DNA from 2 places in the Mycobacterium sp. E3339 genome. Region 2 is predicted to be linked to the other one. Evidence: riboswitches for the same ligand, from Rfam matches in the RefSeq annotation. Region 2 holds a riboswitch; the other holds the start of a gene.
The links. A riboswitch is a leader RNA that binds a small molecule or an ion and turns the genes downstream of it on or off. The one in region 2 is predicted to bind cobalamin.
Positions count from the first base shown of each region.

Region 1 (4,593 bases), on a different contig from region 2:
CCTCCTGCAGCAGCCCGGAGAAGAACCCGCGCCGCTCGACCGGAACCTTCTCCATGGCCAGCGCGGCCCCCAACCCCCATTCACCGCCCATGCCGATCCCGTACAGCAGCCGCAGGATCACCAATACCGTGAAGTTGGGCGCGAACGCGCACAGGAAGCCGACGACGGAGTAGAACATCACGTCGACCATCAGCGGCAGCCGCCGTCCGACGCGGTCGGCCCACAGCCCGAACAGCAGGGCGCCCACCGGACGCATGATCAGGGTGGCCGTGGTGACGAACGCGACCTCGGCCTTGCTGTGGTGGAAAGTCTTGGCGATGTCGGCGTAGACGAGCACGACGATGAAGTAATCGAACGCGTCCATCGTCCAGCCCAACAACGCGGCGACGAAAGAGTTTCGCTGGTCGGCGGTCAACCGTTGTGTGCTCACGTCAGCATCGTTGCCTACGCGGCGCGGGATGGCGAGCCTTTCTGTCCGCGCGGCGTTGCGGCACTCACCCCACCAGCCTTTGCAGGCCGCGCTGATAGGCCTTGAGGCTGTGCCGCCACCCGGGTCCGATCCCGCCGCTGTCGACGTAGATCGCGCTGCCGGCGTGTTCGTAGGGGCACGGCGGTAGCGGCGGGATGATGTCGCAATAGTTCACCACTCGTGAGCAGGAGGCGATGATCTCGTTGAACGCCGTGACGAAATCGCCGAACCCGGCCTTCGGACCGGCGAAGGTGATGAGGCGAGGCGCGAAATTCGGCGGGATGTTGACGAAGATGTCGGGCGCCCCGATGACGGCGAGCGCCCCACCCAGGCTGTGCCCGATTATCAGGAGGTTGTTGCACCCCACGCAGGCGGCGGCGAGGTTGGCCACGATGCTGGCGCGGACCATGCGGTAGACGGCGTGAAAGCCACTGTGCACGTATCCGAATTTGGGAACGAATCCATACGGCGTGGGAATGATGTCCAGGTCCGTGAGGACGTCGTCGAGGTCGGCGGTGCCGCGAAACGCCAGGAACGCCGTCTGGGTGGACGGGCTATTGCCGATAATGCCGAAGATGTTGTCGCGCAGCACCATTTTCGCCGCCACGGGATGTTGATTGGCCAGTGCGGCCGCGAGCACACGGTCGCCCTGGATCAGCGCGGTCGCTTGATATCCCGGCGGGAGATTCAACGGGAGGCCCGACATCGCGTTATATGCGGAAAAAGCCAACGGAATGCCCACATTGAGCGCGAAAGCGGGATCGAATCCCGGCGGCGAAGGCTGGGTAACCACGCCCACCGGGGCCGCGTTCGCTTCCACCGGGAAGAGCCATGGCGCGAGAATTACGGATCCACCCAGTAAAGCCGTCTTGGTCACGAAGTCTCGCCGCGCCATTTCCCGCGAAGGAGAATCGCTCATCGATTTCCTTTCTAGGTATGACATGAATACGGTAAGGGGACAAACCGTCGTCGACCTGAACCGTTGTACTTCTGTCACTCTTTTGAAATCGGCGCGAGCGCGAGCGAGCCGAAAGCAGATCGCCGATAAGCATTTCGGGTCACGGGTTCATCACGGACGGGCGAAGGAGCGCGGGCCCGACGCGTCCGCCCAAGCCATTTCAACTTCCAATCCGCGAGAGTAAGTTGCGGATACATGCGCATCATCGACGCCGACGGACACGTCGCCGAGAACTCCTCGCTGGCAATCGAAGCCATCAAGCGGTGGCCGGAGCACGTCAAGCCCAGCACCGACGGGCGAATGCGGTTGACGTTCGAAGGCCGCAACTATCCGGAGGATCAGGGCCCGGGTGCCGGGTGTCCGCCCGAGCATGGCATCAGCAAGGCGCCCGACATCAATTGCCGGTCGACCGAAGGCGTGCTCGGCGACGCCGACCGCGACCACATCGACACGATGGTGCTGTACCCCAGCCTGGGCCTGTGCGCCCCCAGCCTCGAGGATCCCGAGTTCGCGGCGGGATTCGCCCGGCTCTACAACCAGTGGATCGCGGATTACTGCGCCCCGTCGGGCGGCCGACTGAAGGGCGTCGCCGTGACTCCGATCGAGCACGGCCAGGCGGCGATCGACGTCATGACCGAGGCGAAAGACCTTGGGCTGGTGGCAACCCTGGTCCCGCCGGCGCTCAAGACCCGCAACCTCGACCACCCCGACCTCGACCCCTTTTATGCCGCCGCGGTCGACCTGGAGATGCCCCTGGGCATTCACGGCGCCCCGGGCATTCACCTGCCGAAGATCGGCGTCGACCGCTTCACCAACTACATTCAGGTGCACTGCATCAGCTTCCCGTTCGACCAGATGACCGCCATGACGGCGCTGGTGTCCGGCGGCGTCTTCGAACGGCACCCGCGGTTGCGGGTCGCGTTCCTCGAGGCGGGCGCCGGTTGGGTCCCGTTCTTCATGGATCGCCTGCACGAGCATTACGAGAAGCGGGGCGACTGGGTCGAGCGCGGCTGGCGGCGCGATCCGCACGAGTACTTGGCGGCGGGCAACATCTGGGTCACGTGCGAGCCCGAGGAGCCGATCCTGCCCGGAGTCATCGATGTGCTCGGCGCCGACTTCATCATGTTCGCCAGCGACTACCCGCATTGGGACGGCGAATGGCCGGAAAGCACCAAGCACCTGCGGACCCGCGCGGATATCAGCGAAGAGGCCCGCGAAAAGATCGGCGGGTTGAACGCGCAGCGCTTCTACAACCTCAACTGATCAGTCCGGATCGGCTTAAGCCGTTGGGTTGCATTCGATTCAGCGGATTCTCAGGCCACCGAAGCTGCGGTAATGTGCAGTGCGCAGCTGGTTTGCCAGGGTCGCAATTTGACACTCGGCATCGAGCGGCGGGCGCTGTCGGAGGCCCGTCGCGAGAGGGAACCCGGTGGGAATCCGGGACTGTCCCGCAGCGGTATGCAGGAACGACCGCCGTCAATGGCACTGGTCCTTTCGGGGACCGGGAAGCGACGGCTACTAGGAGCACCGTTCTCGGTGCGTGCCTGCGAGTCCGAAGACCTGCCAGCCGTGCCGGGCGCGCCGCGTCCGGCGTGCGCGTCGCCTCGTGGATTGGGCCGATGGCCGCAGCAGGAACTGGCGTGCCGATTCGTCGGTGCGCCGGTCGGCTCTGCGGCTGAACGCCCGGTGGGCGACGAGCATCCCGTCGCACAAAGGACGTTCGATGACACTACCTCTGTTCAACACGAATCACGTTGCCGTATTTGGCTTTAGCCGCACCGTGCTCGCCGGGGCCGAGCGGATGGGCCGGTGGTCATGAGCGCATCGCTGGATTTCGGCTTGTTACCGCCCGAGATCAACTCCGGGCGCATGTATTCCGGAGCGGGCTGCGCCCCGATGCTGGCCGCCGCGGCGGCCTGGTCGGGGCTGGCAACCGAGCTGCGGTTGACGGCGCTGGCCCACAGCTCGGTGATCGCGGCGCTCGGTGATCAATGGCACGGCCCGGCAGCGATCTCGATGGCCGCCGCAGCCGCACCATATGCGGCGTGGTTAACCGCGACCGCCGCGCAGGCTGAGCAGGCCGCCGCGCAGGCCGTGGCCGCGGCGACGGCGTATGAGACCGCCTTCGCCGCGACCGTGCCGCCGCCGGTGGTCGCGGCCAATCGGGTCCTGCTGACGAAACTGATCGCCACCAACTTTCTGGGACTGAACGCCGGCGCCATCGCGGCCACGGAAGCTCACTACGGCGAGATGTGGGCGCAGGACGCCGCCGCCATGTATTACTACGCTGCCGATTCGGCGGCCGCGTCGGCGGTGACCCCGTTCGACCCGCCGCCGCGGACTGCCGATCCGGCGGGGCCCGCCGCGCAGGCCGACGCGGTCACCCGGGCCGCCGACACGTCGGCCGCGGCGAACGCGCAGACGGCGCTGTCGCAACTGCAGTCCGCGGTGCCGGCCGCGCTGCAGAGCCTCGCCGCGCCATCCGTCCCGGAGTCGTCGGGGCTGATGGATTGGCTGGGAATGGGCGGTGCGGACTTCTTCAGCCCGAAGGGAATTCTCGGTTTCCTGGCCGGCACGGACGGCTCCCCGCTGGGGGCCCTCCTCAACAGCAACTTGTTGAACACCCTGTCGTCCGGGTTCTACATGCCGGGCAACTACCTGGGCACGATGACGGATTTCGCCGGCATGGCGAGCGCCGGGGGAGCCGCGGACGCGGGTGAGGCCGCGGCGGCCGGATCGCTCGAAGCCGGGCCCGCGTCCACGGTCGCCCCGCTGGGGTCAACGGGTCTGGGCGGCGCGGTGACGGCAAGTCTGAACCAGGCGTCCTCGGTGGGCGCCCTGTCGGTGCCGTACGGATGGACCGCCGCCGCGCCGGAGATCACGCTTGCCGCCCAGGCGCTGCCCGGCCTTGGCGCCGTCCCCACCGTCGCGGCAAGCGCCGAGGGAAGCCTGCTCGGCGAGACGGCCCTCGCGTGCATGGCGGGCCGCGCGATGAGTGGCGCGAGCGTCGGGGGACGCCCGGCGGGCGGCGCGGCCGCCCAGCACCGCCCCCTGCCCGTCGTGATCGTGAAACCACCCCCGACGTCGACCGGGTGAACCGACTCCTGGGCGGCTGGGTCGCCGAGCACGGCGCCTACCCGCGAGGGCGGCGGGGTGGCAGGATCTC
Region 1 is NZ_LZIZ01000182.1:316-4,908, forward strand. It holds partial or broken gene A5702_RS16560 (MFS transporter) at 1-430, opposite strand, end outside; gene A5702_RS16565 (lipase family protein) at 495-1,388, opposite strand; gene A5702_RS16570 (amidohydrolase family protein) at 1,623-2,690, shown strand; cobalamin riboswitch at 2,804-3,010, shown strand; gene A5702_RS16575 (PPE family protein) at 3,243-4,523, shown strand.
Region 1: linked by a shared signal. The riboswitch ahead of A5702_RS16575 (PPE family protein) and the one ahead of metE (5-methyltetrahydropteroyltriglutamate--homocysteine S-methyltransferase) in region 2 are both predicted to bind cobalamin.

Region 2 (14,069 bases):
GGGCTTATCTCTTCGCGTCGGGATTAGCTTGTCGTTGGTGCAGCTGTCAGGAGTGATCGCCGCAATGATCGCCCTCGCCGTAGCTGACCATTGTCCCGATATCCCCGGAACATCCTCGACAACTGCCCCGCATCCGGCGTCACCACCAAAATGTGTCTAGGAGTTGCGAGGGCGCACGCCATCTGTTGGGACTCTCTGGCACGTTTCGGGTGTCATGTCATCAACATACTGTTGGATGTGGTATGTGCGGCGGGCACAACGTTGCTGCCCGGAGGCTTTGGAGGGCAACAGGTTTCAAACTCACCGATCCACCGTGAGAATCGCCGGCGCCACGACCGTTTCGTGGTGTTAGGTCGCACCTGGAGAGGTGGTCCCCCAACAGGTGACTTTCATACCCGGAAGGCGTGACGAACGGCCCTGGTCAGCACAGTGTCAGCGGCGAAACGTCTCGTTCATGCTGACCAAGCCGAGCATCGCCGGGACTCGTACCGCGGCTGGGACCATAGATTTTTTGAGCATTCTCAACACCGAAATCGCCAACTGCCACCGGTGCCCCGGTATGAACATTCTCGGCAAGACGCAGTCCGCGCCCGGTTACGGCTCACCGACCTCGCCGCTCATGTTGGTCGGACAAAGTCTGTGCGGGCCGTGCATGAAGACCGGCATTCCGTTCACCGGTGGCTCCGGCCGGTTCATCGATGCCGCCTTGGCCCTCGCTGGCCGCTGTAAGGCGGAACTCTTCACCACGAACGTCGTGCATTGCCACCCACCCGAGAACCAGCCGTCCGAGCGAGCCTGGATCGCCAACTGCGCCGACTATCTGCGGCGTGAGTTTGCGGTGGTGCGGCCCCTGTTGGTGGTCGGCTTGGGCGAAGACGCCCGCTCCGCGATCCGCGCCGAATATCCACGCTCTCCGGTGCTGGAATGGTGGCCGTTTACCCCGCCGGCGCAGCCGCCGACCGGTGACCCCGCATTACTTTTGTTGCCGCACCCGCGCTGGGTTATGACCAGGCCCGCGCGTCTTCGCGAAGCGTGGGTGGTGGGCCTAGCTAACGCGATCACCTGGGCATTCTTACGCGTGTGATGACTTACTACAGTTACCCGACGGCTCCCCGCCGCAATTATGCCAAGGCAATCGCCCTGGCGATGATTGCTCTCGCGGTGTCCATATCGGTGGTGGCGGCCCTCCTCTGGGCTCACCAGCTGCAGACTCAGCGTGCTGGGACTTCGGTCCCGGCATCGCCCACTAACTCGCTCGTGTACACGCCGGCCGGGCAGAAGTATCTTGATGCCGTCAGGTCGAAGGGTGTGCCCGGGTCGGATGGCGAGTTGGTGGCGGCGGGTCAGGGTGTTTGCACCGCTGTTCTGGACCACGGGGTCAATTTGGAGATGGAGGCCCGGAGTCTGCGGCAGCAGGGATGGTCAGGGGTGGCTCCTGCGGTAATCATCGTCAACGCAATCCAGATTTTGTGCCCGCCTGCGCCCTGGATGGGGTGAGCGCGATGAAGCACTTAGCCCAGCCTCGGCGGCGGGTACCCACCACTTCCCAAGCTGGGACAGTTATGACTGCCCCGTCATGGACTCCCCCGAATGATGAGCAACTCGAGCGGCTAACGGCCAGCGATGACCTGCCGGTGCCCGCATCCCAGGATGATGAGTGTCTGACGTCGGCGGAAGGGATGCCGACGCAGGTCGGCCCGCCGATCTCCGCCGACGACAAGCCCCCGACCGAGACGGCGACCGCGGTGGCTTGGTCACAAGAACCACCCGGGGACATACCGGCCGAACTTGAGACGGACCGTTTGTGGCGGGCGGCTTGGAGAGACGCCGCCATCATGGTGATTGCGGCGCTGGCGCTGGCGACTGCGGTCGGAGTTGGTTTATCCCTGCTGTTCGACCACCGGAACAATCCACCGAGCACGCCCACTGCGAGCGCCCCACCGACGACAACTGCACCGCCGACGACAGCTACTGCACCCCCGACGACGAGCGTGGTCCCAACGCCGTCGACGACGACCGTGATGGTGCCGCCGACGGTCATCGTCCCGCCACCAACAATCATCCTGCCGCCGCCTACGCCGCGTCAGCCGCTACCGCCCCCACCAGCAAGTGAAAGCGAGAAGGCCCTTCTGTTCGTCTACTTAGCGAACCAGGCCGGAATCACGATCACGGATGTGTCCGCGGCTGTAAAGTCCGCGCACGATGTGTGCGCAGACCTGCGTCAAGGAGCGACCAAACAAGTGGAAGCCCGTGCAACTCAGTCCAATACCGGAATGTCGCCCAGCGCCGCTGTCGCCATCATCGACGCGACAACGGTGGTTTACTGCCCGGACGAGTATGGGCCTTGGACCTACTTCCCGAACCGCTAGCCGTGCGACCGTACGCCCCGCTCACCGGCGCTCGCAGGAGTCACGGCCAGATTAGCGGACCGACGTCCCGCACGTCTCCGTTAGGATTCGGTCGCTGTTCGACAGCGCTGGGGCCACTGAAACGAAAGCGGCGAAAGCGATTTCGTCAGGCGACGGCGACCGCCTCGGCCTCGCGGACCTCGGTCGCGGCGCGCTCGCCGGAGCGGATCGCGCCGTCGATCCACCCGCACATGACGGCCGAGCTCTCGGTGCCGGCCCAGTGGATGCGGCCGCATGGCTCGCGCAGGGTGTAGCCGAATTCGGTCAGCACGCCGGGCGGCGCGTGGCCGATCATCCCGCCGCCGGAGTAGCGCTCGACGGTCCAGTTCTGCTCGTGATATTCCGACGGCGATCTGGCCTTATCGCCGAATCGGTCGACCACCTCGCCGATGATGGCCGCTTTGCGCTCGGCCTCGTCGAGCTTTGTCAGCCGGCGCGCCGCGGGGCCTTCGCTGATGACGCACATGACCCCGGGGTCGCCGGTGTCGGTGCAGGCGTCGATCGTCAGGCTGGCCAGGGATCCCGGCGCGGCCGATTGACCCGAGAGCCCGTCGGCGCGCCAGAACGGCTCGTCGTAAATGATGGACGTCTTGATGACCGCGCCGCTCGGCATGCGCTGGTGCAGCAGCGCGCGGTCCACCGGGAGCATCGGCTCGTAAACGATCGAGGTGGCGACCGCGAGCGGAATGGCGACGATGACGCGACGCGCCCGCACCGTCAAGTCGGCGGCGGTGACGGTCACGCCGTCGGCATCCTGAGCGATTTGCCGGACCGGCTGCGAAAGATGTAGCGCGTCACCCAATTCCGCGGCGATTGGGCCGTAGATGGCGCCCATCCCGCCGACGGGGCGGGCATCCTGGGAGCCCCCCTTGCCCGAGATCGCGAACGTGAGCCCGCCGGCCGACGCCGTCTGGAGCAACCCCCACAACAGCGACGTCTCCGACGCCGCCGACGTGTAGAGGCCGGCGAAGGCCATGTCCAGCATCTCGGCGGCCTGCTTGGACGCCGTCTTGTTGTTGATCCATTCCCCGATGCTGATTCGGTCCCACTCCTTGGCCTTCTTCGCCTCCCACGGGGCCTCGCGCGGAATGGCTTTGCACATCTCCTCGATGGCGACCAGGCCGATCCCGAGGTTGGCGACCGCCCACGGGCTCATGGTCCACGGAATGGTTCCGCCGTAGCGGTGCTTCTTGCCGCCGACGATCATCATCGCGTCGCCGTCATTGTGCTGCTTGTACTCCGGCACACCGAACTCGTTCATCAACGCGTAGATGCGGTCCTGGCCCGGCCCGATCCACGCGCCGCCGCGATCGATCCACGTTCCGTCCGGGCGGTATTCGGTGAAGGTGCGGCCGCCGACCCGATCGCGCGCCTCCAGCAAGGCCACTGAATGGCCTGCCTTCTTTAGTCTGTACGCGGCCGTCAAACCCGCGAAACCCGCTCCGACCACGCAATAATCGACGTCCGCCATGACTGGCTCCTCGGTTGCAGTTGGGTGCTGAGCAGCAAACTACACCGGTCGCGACGCGGCAGCGGTCCGTTCGCGCGGAATTCACCCTGTGGACCTACATGCGATCGAGGCTCTGGAATCCGGGGTCTCCGAACCAATGCTTCTTGAGTTCTAGCGTGGCCTGACCGACGCCGACCGGGTCGTACCGGTTGGCGATCTCCAGCAGCCCGTAATACGCCCAGCCATTTCCGGGGTAGGCCCCTACCGGGATTTCGCCAGACAGGGTAGTCGGGGGCCCATCCAGGCTTTCACGCAGCAGCCGCTTGGCCTCGTCCAGAGACAGCCGCCATTCCTTCGCCCCGGCACCGATCGCATCCGCCTTTTGAATTAGGACCGAGGCGGCGGTCTGACGCGTGGGGTAGAGCCACAACGGGGGCTCGTAATAGCCCAACTGCGAGTCGATTTCTACAGCGCGTCGAGCCCATGCCTCCGCATCGGCCCACCTGGTTTTATTGCCGTGCTTCGCGTCGAAGATGGCCATCCGCGCGCGTCCTAGATAATTGAGGATCGCGGCCAGACATAGATCCTTATCGCGGGGGAGCCGGACCTCGGGATCGCAGTCCTCGTTCGTTTCGGTGTTGCGTGCGGCGTTGCGGACTTTGCCGAGATCGTCATAGAACCGGTCGGCGGATTCGATGGGCTTTTTCCCGTCCCAGATATCCGCCATCATTTGGGTAGAATGATAGGCGAGGTTGGCAATAGGCTGCTGCTCGAACGGGTCCGGCTCCTCGAATTTACGAATATCCGCCGTGGTGGAGAAGTTGAGCTTTGCGAGGTAGTAGACAGCGCGATACTTTTCGGCGCGCAGCCCATTTCCATTATCCGGCAACGATTGAAGCAGTTTCTTCGCGTAGCGGTCGATGTCCCTGTCCGGGGTGTCGCCGCTCAGCACCGCAGCCGCGAGCAAGAAATGGATATTATGCGGGTAATATTCATATTTGTAGCGGTCACCGTCTGGGCGAGATAAATTCGGCTCCATGGCGAAATACGCGTCGTCGGCCTCAATGGCTGCCTTGTTGGCCGTGATCGCGTCCTGCATGTCCCCGATTCGGTAGTAGATGTGTGACGGCATATGGACCAGATGGCCCGCGGTCGGCGCCAATGGTGTGGGCGGCGCCAATTGGTCGGCGTGTTGCCTTGCGACGGCGGGGGTACGCGACCCCTCCATCAGATGGATGTAAAAGTGGATGATCCCTTCGTTTTGTTGATATTGAGGGAGGCTCAGAGCATTCTCTAGTTGCTTCTGTGCATCCGTGACCTCCTTGGAGACGGGATTTCCGTCTGTGTCCCAATACCTCCAAGGCGTCAGATTCATGACGGAGTCGGCGAAGAGCGCGATGACGTTGGGGTCATTGCTGCCAAACCCGTTCAGCACTTTTATCATCCCGTTGTAATAAGCTAAGTTGCGAGCCTTCTGACATTTCTTCTCGTCCTGACCAATGCAATCCCGGTTGCGCTCAAGTAAAGCGTCAATAATCGCGCGGTCCTTTTGGCTTGGATTAGCTTTCTCGGCGCTATGGAGGACGGCATTCGCTTGCTCTCGATCATGCGGCGATTGTTCCGACTCGTTGATGTCTACCCCCAGTGGGAGAGCTTGCGCCCAATAACAGGCCGAGCAGGGCGTGTTGCTATTCTCGGCCTCGTTCGCCGCTTCGTGGAATGCGCGATAGGATTCGCGGCTGTTGAAGGCGAAGAAGAATCGCAGGCCTTGATCAAAATACGCCTGGCCGGCAGGCACGTCCCAATGCGCGCTTCCGATCCCGGCATAGCGCGGCGGCACTGGATCGTTCTTCGCCAGGTAGTACAAGGAACAGGCCGGGGTCTCCTCGGCCATCCCCATGGGATCCGTACCGGTGCTGGCAGCGGGTTGCGTCATGCCCTCTTCCGATGGGCCCATGCAAGAGCTCTGCGGCTCGGAGGGCGAGCAGCACGCGGCGACGGTAAAAGCGATAACAATCGCCGCTCCCGACAATCTGTTCCGGAATATTTCGAACATGATCCCCTCGCACCGTATCGGCAACTCACTGGGACGCAGGCATCCTAATCCGCACCGAGTCACGAAACCACCATTTGACGGAATCGCTTCGTGGAATCCGCCGACGGCGGCTCTGGCACCGGCTCGACCGAAATCAAATGCGTTGATGTACCGAATTTTTCATGCTCTTGTCGCGGGCGCATAGTCTGCTGAGTATGAAAACGCACGAGGTTCGGGCGCGGCGCAGCTCGGACGACTTCCCCCGCGCCGAACACCTGGCGGCCAAGATCGCCGAAGTCGCAGCCGATCCCGTGGCCGTCGAGGCGGAAACCGCGGAGATGGTGGCGAATCGGATCATCGACAACGCGGCGGTCAGCGCGGCCGCGGTGTTGCGTCGACCGGTGACGGTGGCGCGGCGGCAGGCGCTGGCCCATCCCGCGGCCCGCGGCGCCAACGTATTCGGCGTCGACGGCACCTACTCGGCGGAGTGGGCGGCGTGGGCCAACGGCGTCGCGGTGCGCGAACTCGACTTTCACGACACGTTTTTGGCCGCCGAGTACGCCCACCCAGGCGATAACATCCCCCCGCTGGTCGCGGTCGCCCAGCAGCTGGGCCTCGGCGGCGCCGACCTGATCCGCGGCCTGGCGACCGCCTACGAGATCCAAATCGACCTCTCCCGCGGAATCTGCTTGCACGAGCACAAGATTGACCACGTCGCGCACCTGGGTCCGGCGGTGGCCGCCGGCATCGGAACCATGCTGAAGCTGGACACCGAGACCATCTACCAGGCGGTCGGGCAGGCGCTGCACCTGACCACCAGCACCCGCCAGTCCCGCAAGGGGCTGATCTCCAGCTGGAAGGCGTTCGCCCCGGCGCACGCGGGCAAGGTCGGCATCGAGGCGGTGGACCGGGCCATGCGCGGCGAGGGATCGCCCGCCCCGATCTGGGAGGGCGAGGACGGCGTAATCGCCTGGCTGCTGGGCGGACCCGAACGCGAATACCACGTGCCGCTGCCCGCTCCCGGAGAACCCAAGCGCGCCATCGGAGACAGCTTCACCAAGGAGCACTCCGCGGAGTACCAAAGCCAGGCGCCGATCGACCTGGCCCGGCGGCTGCGCGAGCGCATACCCGACCTCGGTCAGGTCGAGACCATCGTGCTGCGCACGAGCCACCACACCCACGTCGTCATCGGAACGGGCTCGGGGGATCCGCAGAAGTTCGATCCGGACGCTTCCCGGGAAACGCTCGACCATTCGCTGCCGTACATCTTCGCCGTCGCCCTGCAGGACGGGGTATGGCACCACGAACGCTCCTACGCCGCGGAACGGGCGCACCGGCCCGACACGATCGAGCTGTGGCGCAAGATCTCCACGGTCGAGGACCCGGAGTGGACGCGCCGCTACCACTCGAGCGACCCGGCGCAGAAGGCGTTCGGGGCGCGCGCCGAAATCACGCTACGCGGCGGGGAGGTGATCTCCGACGAGTTGGCCGTCGCCGACGCGCATCCGCTGGGCGCGCGGCCGTTCCGGCGACCGCAGTACGTCGAGAAGTTCACCCAGCTGGCCGGCGACGTCGTGGAACCCGCCGAGCGGCAACGGTTTCTGGACGCCGTCGATTCCCTGGCCGGCCTGCGGGCCGGCGCGCTGGATGCGCTCAATCCACGCGTTTACCCAGAGGCTCTGCGGCGGACGCCGGCGACCCCGCCGGGCATCTTCGGGTGACCGAAATCGGGTGTGCAGTCACGGCTTTGAGCGTGCGGCCAGGGCGGAGTCTTCGCGGATTTCTCGCCCTCAGTTCACGCTGAACGCCCTCAGTTCACCCTCGAGCGGGAAAGCCGTTACGGGCTGGGCGCCGGGCCGCCGTACTGCCACACCAGGTTGTGGGCGCCGGTCATCGTGGGGTTGCACCACATCGTCCTGCCGTTGCCGTCTTGGGTGGTCGCGTGCAGCGTCGCGCACCCGTCGCCGGGTGCCGGCGCGTCGGCACGGGCCACCGCGATCGGTGCGGCGGCGGCGACCAGCACCGCAGCCGATATGGAAACGAAAAGCCTGCTCATGATGGACGCCTCCTAGCGAGCCGCGCCGATCCGGGTTTCACGCTATCCGGCGGCGAGGGCACAGGCAAAGGATTGTTGCCCGGCTTGAGTGCGGTTCGCCTAGAACACGTTCTAATCTGACCACCATGGGATTTCTCAAGCCTGAGCTGCCGCAGCTCGACATGGCCGAGTGGAACAAGGGCACCCGTAGCGAGAAGATCCGCCCGATGGCCAAGCACTGGGCCGAGGTGGGCTTCGGCACGCCGGTCGCGCTGCACCTGTTCTACGTCGTCAAGATCCTGCTCTACATCCTCGGCGGTTGGCTGTTCGCCTCGGCCACCAAGGGACTCGGCGGGTTCACCCACGTCGCGTCCTGGTGGTCGGAGCCGATCGTGTTCGAAAAGGTCGTGCTGTACACGATGCTCTTCGAGGTGATCGGGCTGGGCTGCGGCTTCGGCCCGCTGAACAACCGGTTCTTCCCGCCGATGGGGTCGATCCTGTACTGGATGCGGTTCGGCACCATCCGGCTGCCACCGTGGCCGGACCGGGTCCCGCTGACCAGGGGCACCAAGCGCAAGCCGATCGACGTCGCGCTCTACGCGCTGTTTTTGCTGGTGACCCTGAGCGCGCTGTTCGCCGACGGCACCGGACCGATACCCGAGCTCGGTACGACGATCGGGTTGCTGCCGGCCTGGAAGATCGTGCTGATCCTGCTGCTGCTCGGCATCCTGGGGCTGCGCGACAAGGTGATCTTCCTGGCCGCTCGCGGGGAGGTGTACGCGACCATGGCGGTGACCTTCCTCTTCGGCGGCGTCGACATGATCGTCGGATCGAAGGTGGTGTTCCTGGTCATCTGGATGGGCGCCGCCACGTCGAAGCTCAACAAGCACTTCCCGTTCGTGATCTCCACGATGATGTCCAACAATCCGCTGGTGCGGCCCCGCTGGCTCAAGCGGCAATTCTTCGAGAAGTTCCCGGACGACCTGCGGCCCGGCCGGCTGTCGCGATGGCTGGCGCACCTGAGCACCGCCATCGAGATGCTGGTGCCGCTGCCGTTGTTCTTCTGCCACAGCGGCTGGCCGATCACGATCGCGGCCATCGTGATGGTCTGTTTCCACCTGGGGATCCTGGTGTCGATACCGATGGGCGTGCCGCTGGAGTGGAACGTCTTCATGATCTTCGGCGTGCTGTCGCTGTTCGTCGCGCACGCGCGACTGGGCCTGCGCGATCTGAGGCACCCGGTGGTGGTGGCGATACTGTTCGTCGTCATCGCGGGAATCGTCTTGCTGGGCAACATGTTCCCCCGCAAGATCTCGTTCCTGCCGGGAATGCGGTACTACGCCGGCAACTGGGACACCACGCTGTGGTGCATCAAAGGATCGGCCAGCGACAAGATCGCCAGGGGCATCGTGGCGATCGCCAGCATGCCGCAGGCCCAGCTCGAGCGGTTCTACGGCAGCCCGGAGGCCGCGCAGATCCCGCTCTTCATGGGATATGCGTTCCGCGGCTTCAACACTCACGGCCGCGCGCTGTTCACCCTCGCGCACCGCGCGATGGCGGGCCAGAACGAGGACGACTACGTCCTCACCGACGGCGAACGCATCTGCAGCACCGCCATCGGCTGGAACTTTGGCGACGGCCACATGCATAACGAGCAGCTCATCACCGCGCTGCAGGAGCGCTGCCATTTCGAGCCGGGGGAGGTGCGGGTGGTGCTGCTCGACGCGCAGCCCATCCACAAACAGGTGCAGGCCTACCGGCTGGTGGACGCGGCGACGGGCGAGTTCGAGCGCGGCATCGTCCGCGTCGCCGACATGGTGACCCGGCAACCGTGGGCTGACGACGTTCCCGTCGAAGTGTTGTCGGACGAGGCGCCGAGCGTCACGCCAGAGTGACGGTGGCGCCCGAGGGCCACGCTGGCGTGACGCTCGCGGTCAGGCGCCCGCCCGCACTTCCTGCGCCGCGGCGACCATGTTCTTCAGCGAAGCGATCACCTCGTCGGCATTTCGGGTCTTCAGGCCGCAGTCCGGGTTGACCCAGAGCCGTTCCGCCGGAACGGCTTTCAGCGCCGCGCGCAACGACTCCGCCATTTCCTTCGTGCTCGGCACTCTGGGCGAGTGGATGTCGTAGACGCCCGGGCCGACGCTGTTGGAAAACCCGACCGAGTTGAGGTCGTCGAGCACCTCCATGTGTGAGCGCGCCGCCTCGAGGGACGTCACGTCGGCGTCCAGGTCGGCGATGGCCCCGATCACCTCGCCGAATTCCGAGTAGCACAGGTGGGTGTGGATCTGGGTGGAGTCATCGACGCCGGAGGTGGCCAGCCGGAAAGAACCTACGGCCCAACGCAAGTAGTCCTCCTGATCCGCGCGGCGCAGCGGCAGCAGCTCCCGCAGCGCCGGCTCGTCGACCTGGATGACGGCGATGCCGGCGGATTGCAGGTCCACGGTTTCGTCGCGGATGGCGAGCGCCACCTGGTTGGCGGTGTCGGCCAGCGGCTGGTCGTCGCGGACGAACGACCACGCCAGGATCGTGACCGGACCGGTCAGCATGCCCTTGACCGGCTTGTCGGTCAACGATTGCGCGTAGGAGATCCAGTCGACGGTCATCGGGTGGGTGCGAATGACGTCGCCGTAGAGGATCGGCGGACGCACGCAGCGGCTGCCGTACGACTGCACCCAGCCGCTCTGCGTCGCGAAGAAGCCCTGTAGCTGCTCGGCGAAGTACTGCACCATGTCGTTGCGTTCCGGCTCGCCGTGCACCAGCACGTCGAGACCCAGCTCCTCCTGCAGCGCGATGACGTCGGCGATCTCCTTGCGCATCCGCTTCTCGTACTCCGCTTGGTCGATCTCGCCGGACCGCAGCGCGGCGCGCGCCTTGCGGATCGCGGCGGTCTGCGGGTAGGAGCCGATGGTTGTGGTCGGCAGCGCCGGCAGGCGCAACCGCTCGTCCTGGCGGGCACGACGTGACGCCGGGTCGCCGCGGTGGGTGCCGGTGGCGACGATCTCCTCGATGCGTTCCCGTAGCCGGTCGTTGTGCAGCCGCGGGTCGCTCTTGCGGGAGGCCACCGCGGTGTTGGACGCGGCGATCTCGTCGGCGACCGCGCCGCGCCCTTCGCGCAGGGCACGCGCGAGCGTCACCACCTCGGCGACCTTCTCCTGACCGAACGCCAACCAGCTGCGCAGCGCGTCGTCCAGGTCGGCCTCGGGTTCGAGCGAATACGGCACGTGCATCGTGGAGCACGACGTCGAAACCGCAACCGTGCCAACCGAACCCAGGAGGGCGGTCAGCTTGCCCAGCGCGGCTTCCAGGTCGGTGCGCCAGACGTTGCGCCCGTCGACGACGCCGGCCACCAGGGTCTTGCCGGACAGCTCCGGTATGCCCGCCACCGCCGTGTCGGCGCCGTAAACGAGGTCGACGCCGATCGCCTCGACCGGGGTGCGGGCCAGACCGGCCAGCGATGCGCCGGGATCACCGAAGTAGGTGGCGACGTAGATGGCCGGCCGGTCGGTCGCCTTGCCCAGCGCGTTGTACGCGGCCTCCGCCAAGGCCGGGGCGTCGGGGGAGATGTCGGTCACCAGCGCCGGCTCGTCGAACTGCACCCACTGCGCGCCGTTGGCGGCGAGCAGCCCCAACAGCTCCGAGTAGATGGGCACGAGTTCCTGCAGTCGCTCGATCGGCGCGCCGCCGCCGTTGACCGCCTTGCTCAACAGCAGGAAGGTGATCGGTCCGATGACGACGGGGCGGGCGGGGATCCCCTGCGCGAGAGCCTCTTTCAGTTCGGCGACCACCTTGTCCGGGTTGAGCGAGAAGGTGGTCGAGGGCTCGATCTCGGGGACCAGGTAGTGGTAGTTGGTGTCGAACCACTTGGTCATCTCCAGCGGCGCGACGTCGGGATTGCCGCGGGCTGCGGCGAAGTAGCGATCCAGATCGTCGGGGACCCGTGCGGCCCGGGGCGGCAGGGCGCCGAGCATGACGGCGGTGTCCAGCATCTGGTCGTAATAGGAGAAGGTGTTCACCGGCACCGAGTCCAGGCCGGCCGCGGCGAGGCGGGCCCACATGTCGCGGCGCAACGTCGCGGCGACCGATTCCAGCTCGGACCGGCTGGTGCGTCCGGCCCAGTACCCCTCGGTGGCGCGTTTGAGTTCGCGCTTCGGGCCGATGCGGGGCGAGCCGACGACCGTGGCGGTGAATGGTTGGGAGATCACGATGTTCGTCCTTCAATCGACGGGGTGGTCACCGCCATTGCGGACGCGAGCCGATCCGGCTGCGGTGCGCAAGGTACACGCATCTCAACCGTCGCGGCCGAACGCCCATTCCACGAGGCGATGAGCCGCCGGGCGCGGCGCGCCCGGCACAGCTGGCAGGTCTTCGGACTCGCAGGCGCACACCCCGATTGGTGTTCCTACTGGCCGTCGCTTCCCGGTCTTGCGACCAGTGCTTTTGACGGCGGTCGTTCCTGCATACCGCTGCGGGACAGTCCCGGGCTCTCACCGGGTTCCCTCTCGCGAAGCGTTACCAACCCGCCTCGCTCGATGCCGAAGTCGCGTGGTGCGGCGACGGCAGACCAGCTGCGAGATGCAGTTTAGTCAGCCCTTCAACGCCGCCGCGATCGGGAGGTCGCCGTTGTTGAAGTCGATGGTCCGGCCGATCGTCGCGTTGTTTTTCAGGGCGACCGCGGCCACCTGCGCGACGTCCGCACGGGATACCTCGCCTTTGCCCTCACCGAGGGCGATTCGGCCCGTCGGCGGGTCGAGGGTGAGCCGGCCCGGTCCCAGGATCGTCCAGTGCAAACGGCTGGCGCGCAGGTGTTCGTCCGCGGCCGCCTTCGCCTCGGCGTAGGGGAAGAACGAACTGTCCTGCGCGACACCGTGATCGGGACCCGCCCGAAAATACGACACCATCACGAATCGCAGGATGCCCGCCCGCTCGGCGGCATCGATCACCCGGATGGCCGCGTCGCGGTCGACGGCGTACGTGCGCGCCGGGTTGCCGCCGCCTGCGCCGGCGGAGAAGACGACCGCGTCGTGACCGGTCAGCAGCTCGGTGAGCGCGTCGGTGTCCAGGCGCTCGATGTCGGCGACCACCGGATTTGCGCCGGTGGCCGCGACGTCGTCCGAATGTTCGGGGTTGCGGAAGACCGAACTGACCTCGTCGCCGCGTTCGGTCAGGATGCGGGCCAGCTGCAGTGCGACCTTGCCGTGCCCGCCGATGACGATGACTCGTGCCATGCCCCCGACGGTACCGGCGCCGAAACGGGCACCCGTCTCTAGAGCTTCACCCGCCCCATGATGATGTCGATGATCGGCTTGCCCGGCGGGTAGGCGTTGGTGAGCGAGGCCATCGTGTGCCCGTAGTCGACCAGCAGCGTGATGCCGCTGATGCCGAAGGCGGCGGCGCTGTTGAGGAAGGCCATCACGTCACCCATCTGCTCGGGGGTATGCACCTTCGAGCCGGTCTCCTCGCGGTAGTCCTGCGCGAAGGTGAGCCAGAGGTCGGCGTTGGCCTGGGCCAGCGGGGTGTCGGTGGGGCCGGGGCAGATCGCGTTGATGCGGATGCCCTTCTTCAGCAGCGGGTAGCCCTGGGTCGCGACGTAGGCGTTGACGACCTTCTTGGAAAAGCCGTAGTGGATGATGCCTTCCGCTTCGTGCGCCTTGACCCACTCCTGCGCGGAGGCGAAATCCGGCGTGGCGAGAAATTCGGTCAGCAGCTCCAGGTCGTTTTCCCAGCCCATGCCGGCGACCGAGGAGATGAAGCAGATCGCCGAGCCGGAGGGAAGCTGGTTGCGCTCGAGGAGGCGGTCGATGAGGTGGCGGTGGCCGAGGAAGTTGATGGCCATCAGGTCGGTTGTCCCGTCGGCGATGCCGGCGGCCGAGAACAGGGCGTGGACCGGCCCGTCCAGCTGCTCGACCGCCGCGTCGATCGACGCGGGATCGCGCAGGTCCACCTGGATGGCCTTGGCGACGTCGTAGTTCACCGGCGCGTAGTCCATCACGATCACCTCGGCGCCGAGCTCGGCCGCGGACTTGGCCGCCGCCGCGCCCATGCCGGTGGCGCCGCCAACGACGAGAGCCCGCTTGCCGTCGTAGCGCAACCGATCGACAACAGTCATGGAAATCCCCTTCTCGTTCACTGCCAACGCGG
Region 2 is NZ_LZIZ01000097.1:5,163-19,231, reverse strand. It holds gene A5702_RS09350 (uracil-DNA glycosylase family protein) at 455-1,084, shown strand; gene A5702_RS27255 (DUF732 domain-containing protein) at 1,084-1,497, shown strand; gene A5702_RS26225 (DUF732 domain-containing protein) at 1,563-2,369, shown strand; gene A5702_RS09340 (flavin monoamine oxidase family protein) at 2,515-3,879, opposite strand; gene A5702_RS09335 (hypothetical protein) at 3,974-5,794, opposite strand; gene prpD (2-methylcitrate dehydratase PrpD) at 6,109-7,614, shown strand; gene A5702_RS09325 (hypothetical protein) at 7,731-7,949, opposite strand; gene A5702_RS09320 (DUF3556 domain-containing protein) at 8,075-9,823, shown strand; gene metE (5-methyltetrahydropteroyltriglutamate--homocysteine S-methyltransferase) at 9,863-12,133, opposite strand; cobalamin riboswitch at 12,270-12,463, opposite strand; gene A5702_RS09310 (SDR family oxidoreductase) at 12,515-13,156, opposite strand; gene A5702_RS09305 (SDR family oxidoreductase) at 13,195-14,037, opposite strand.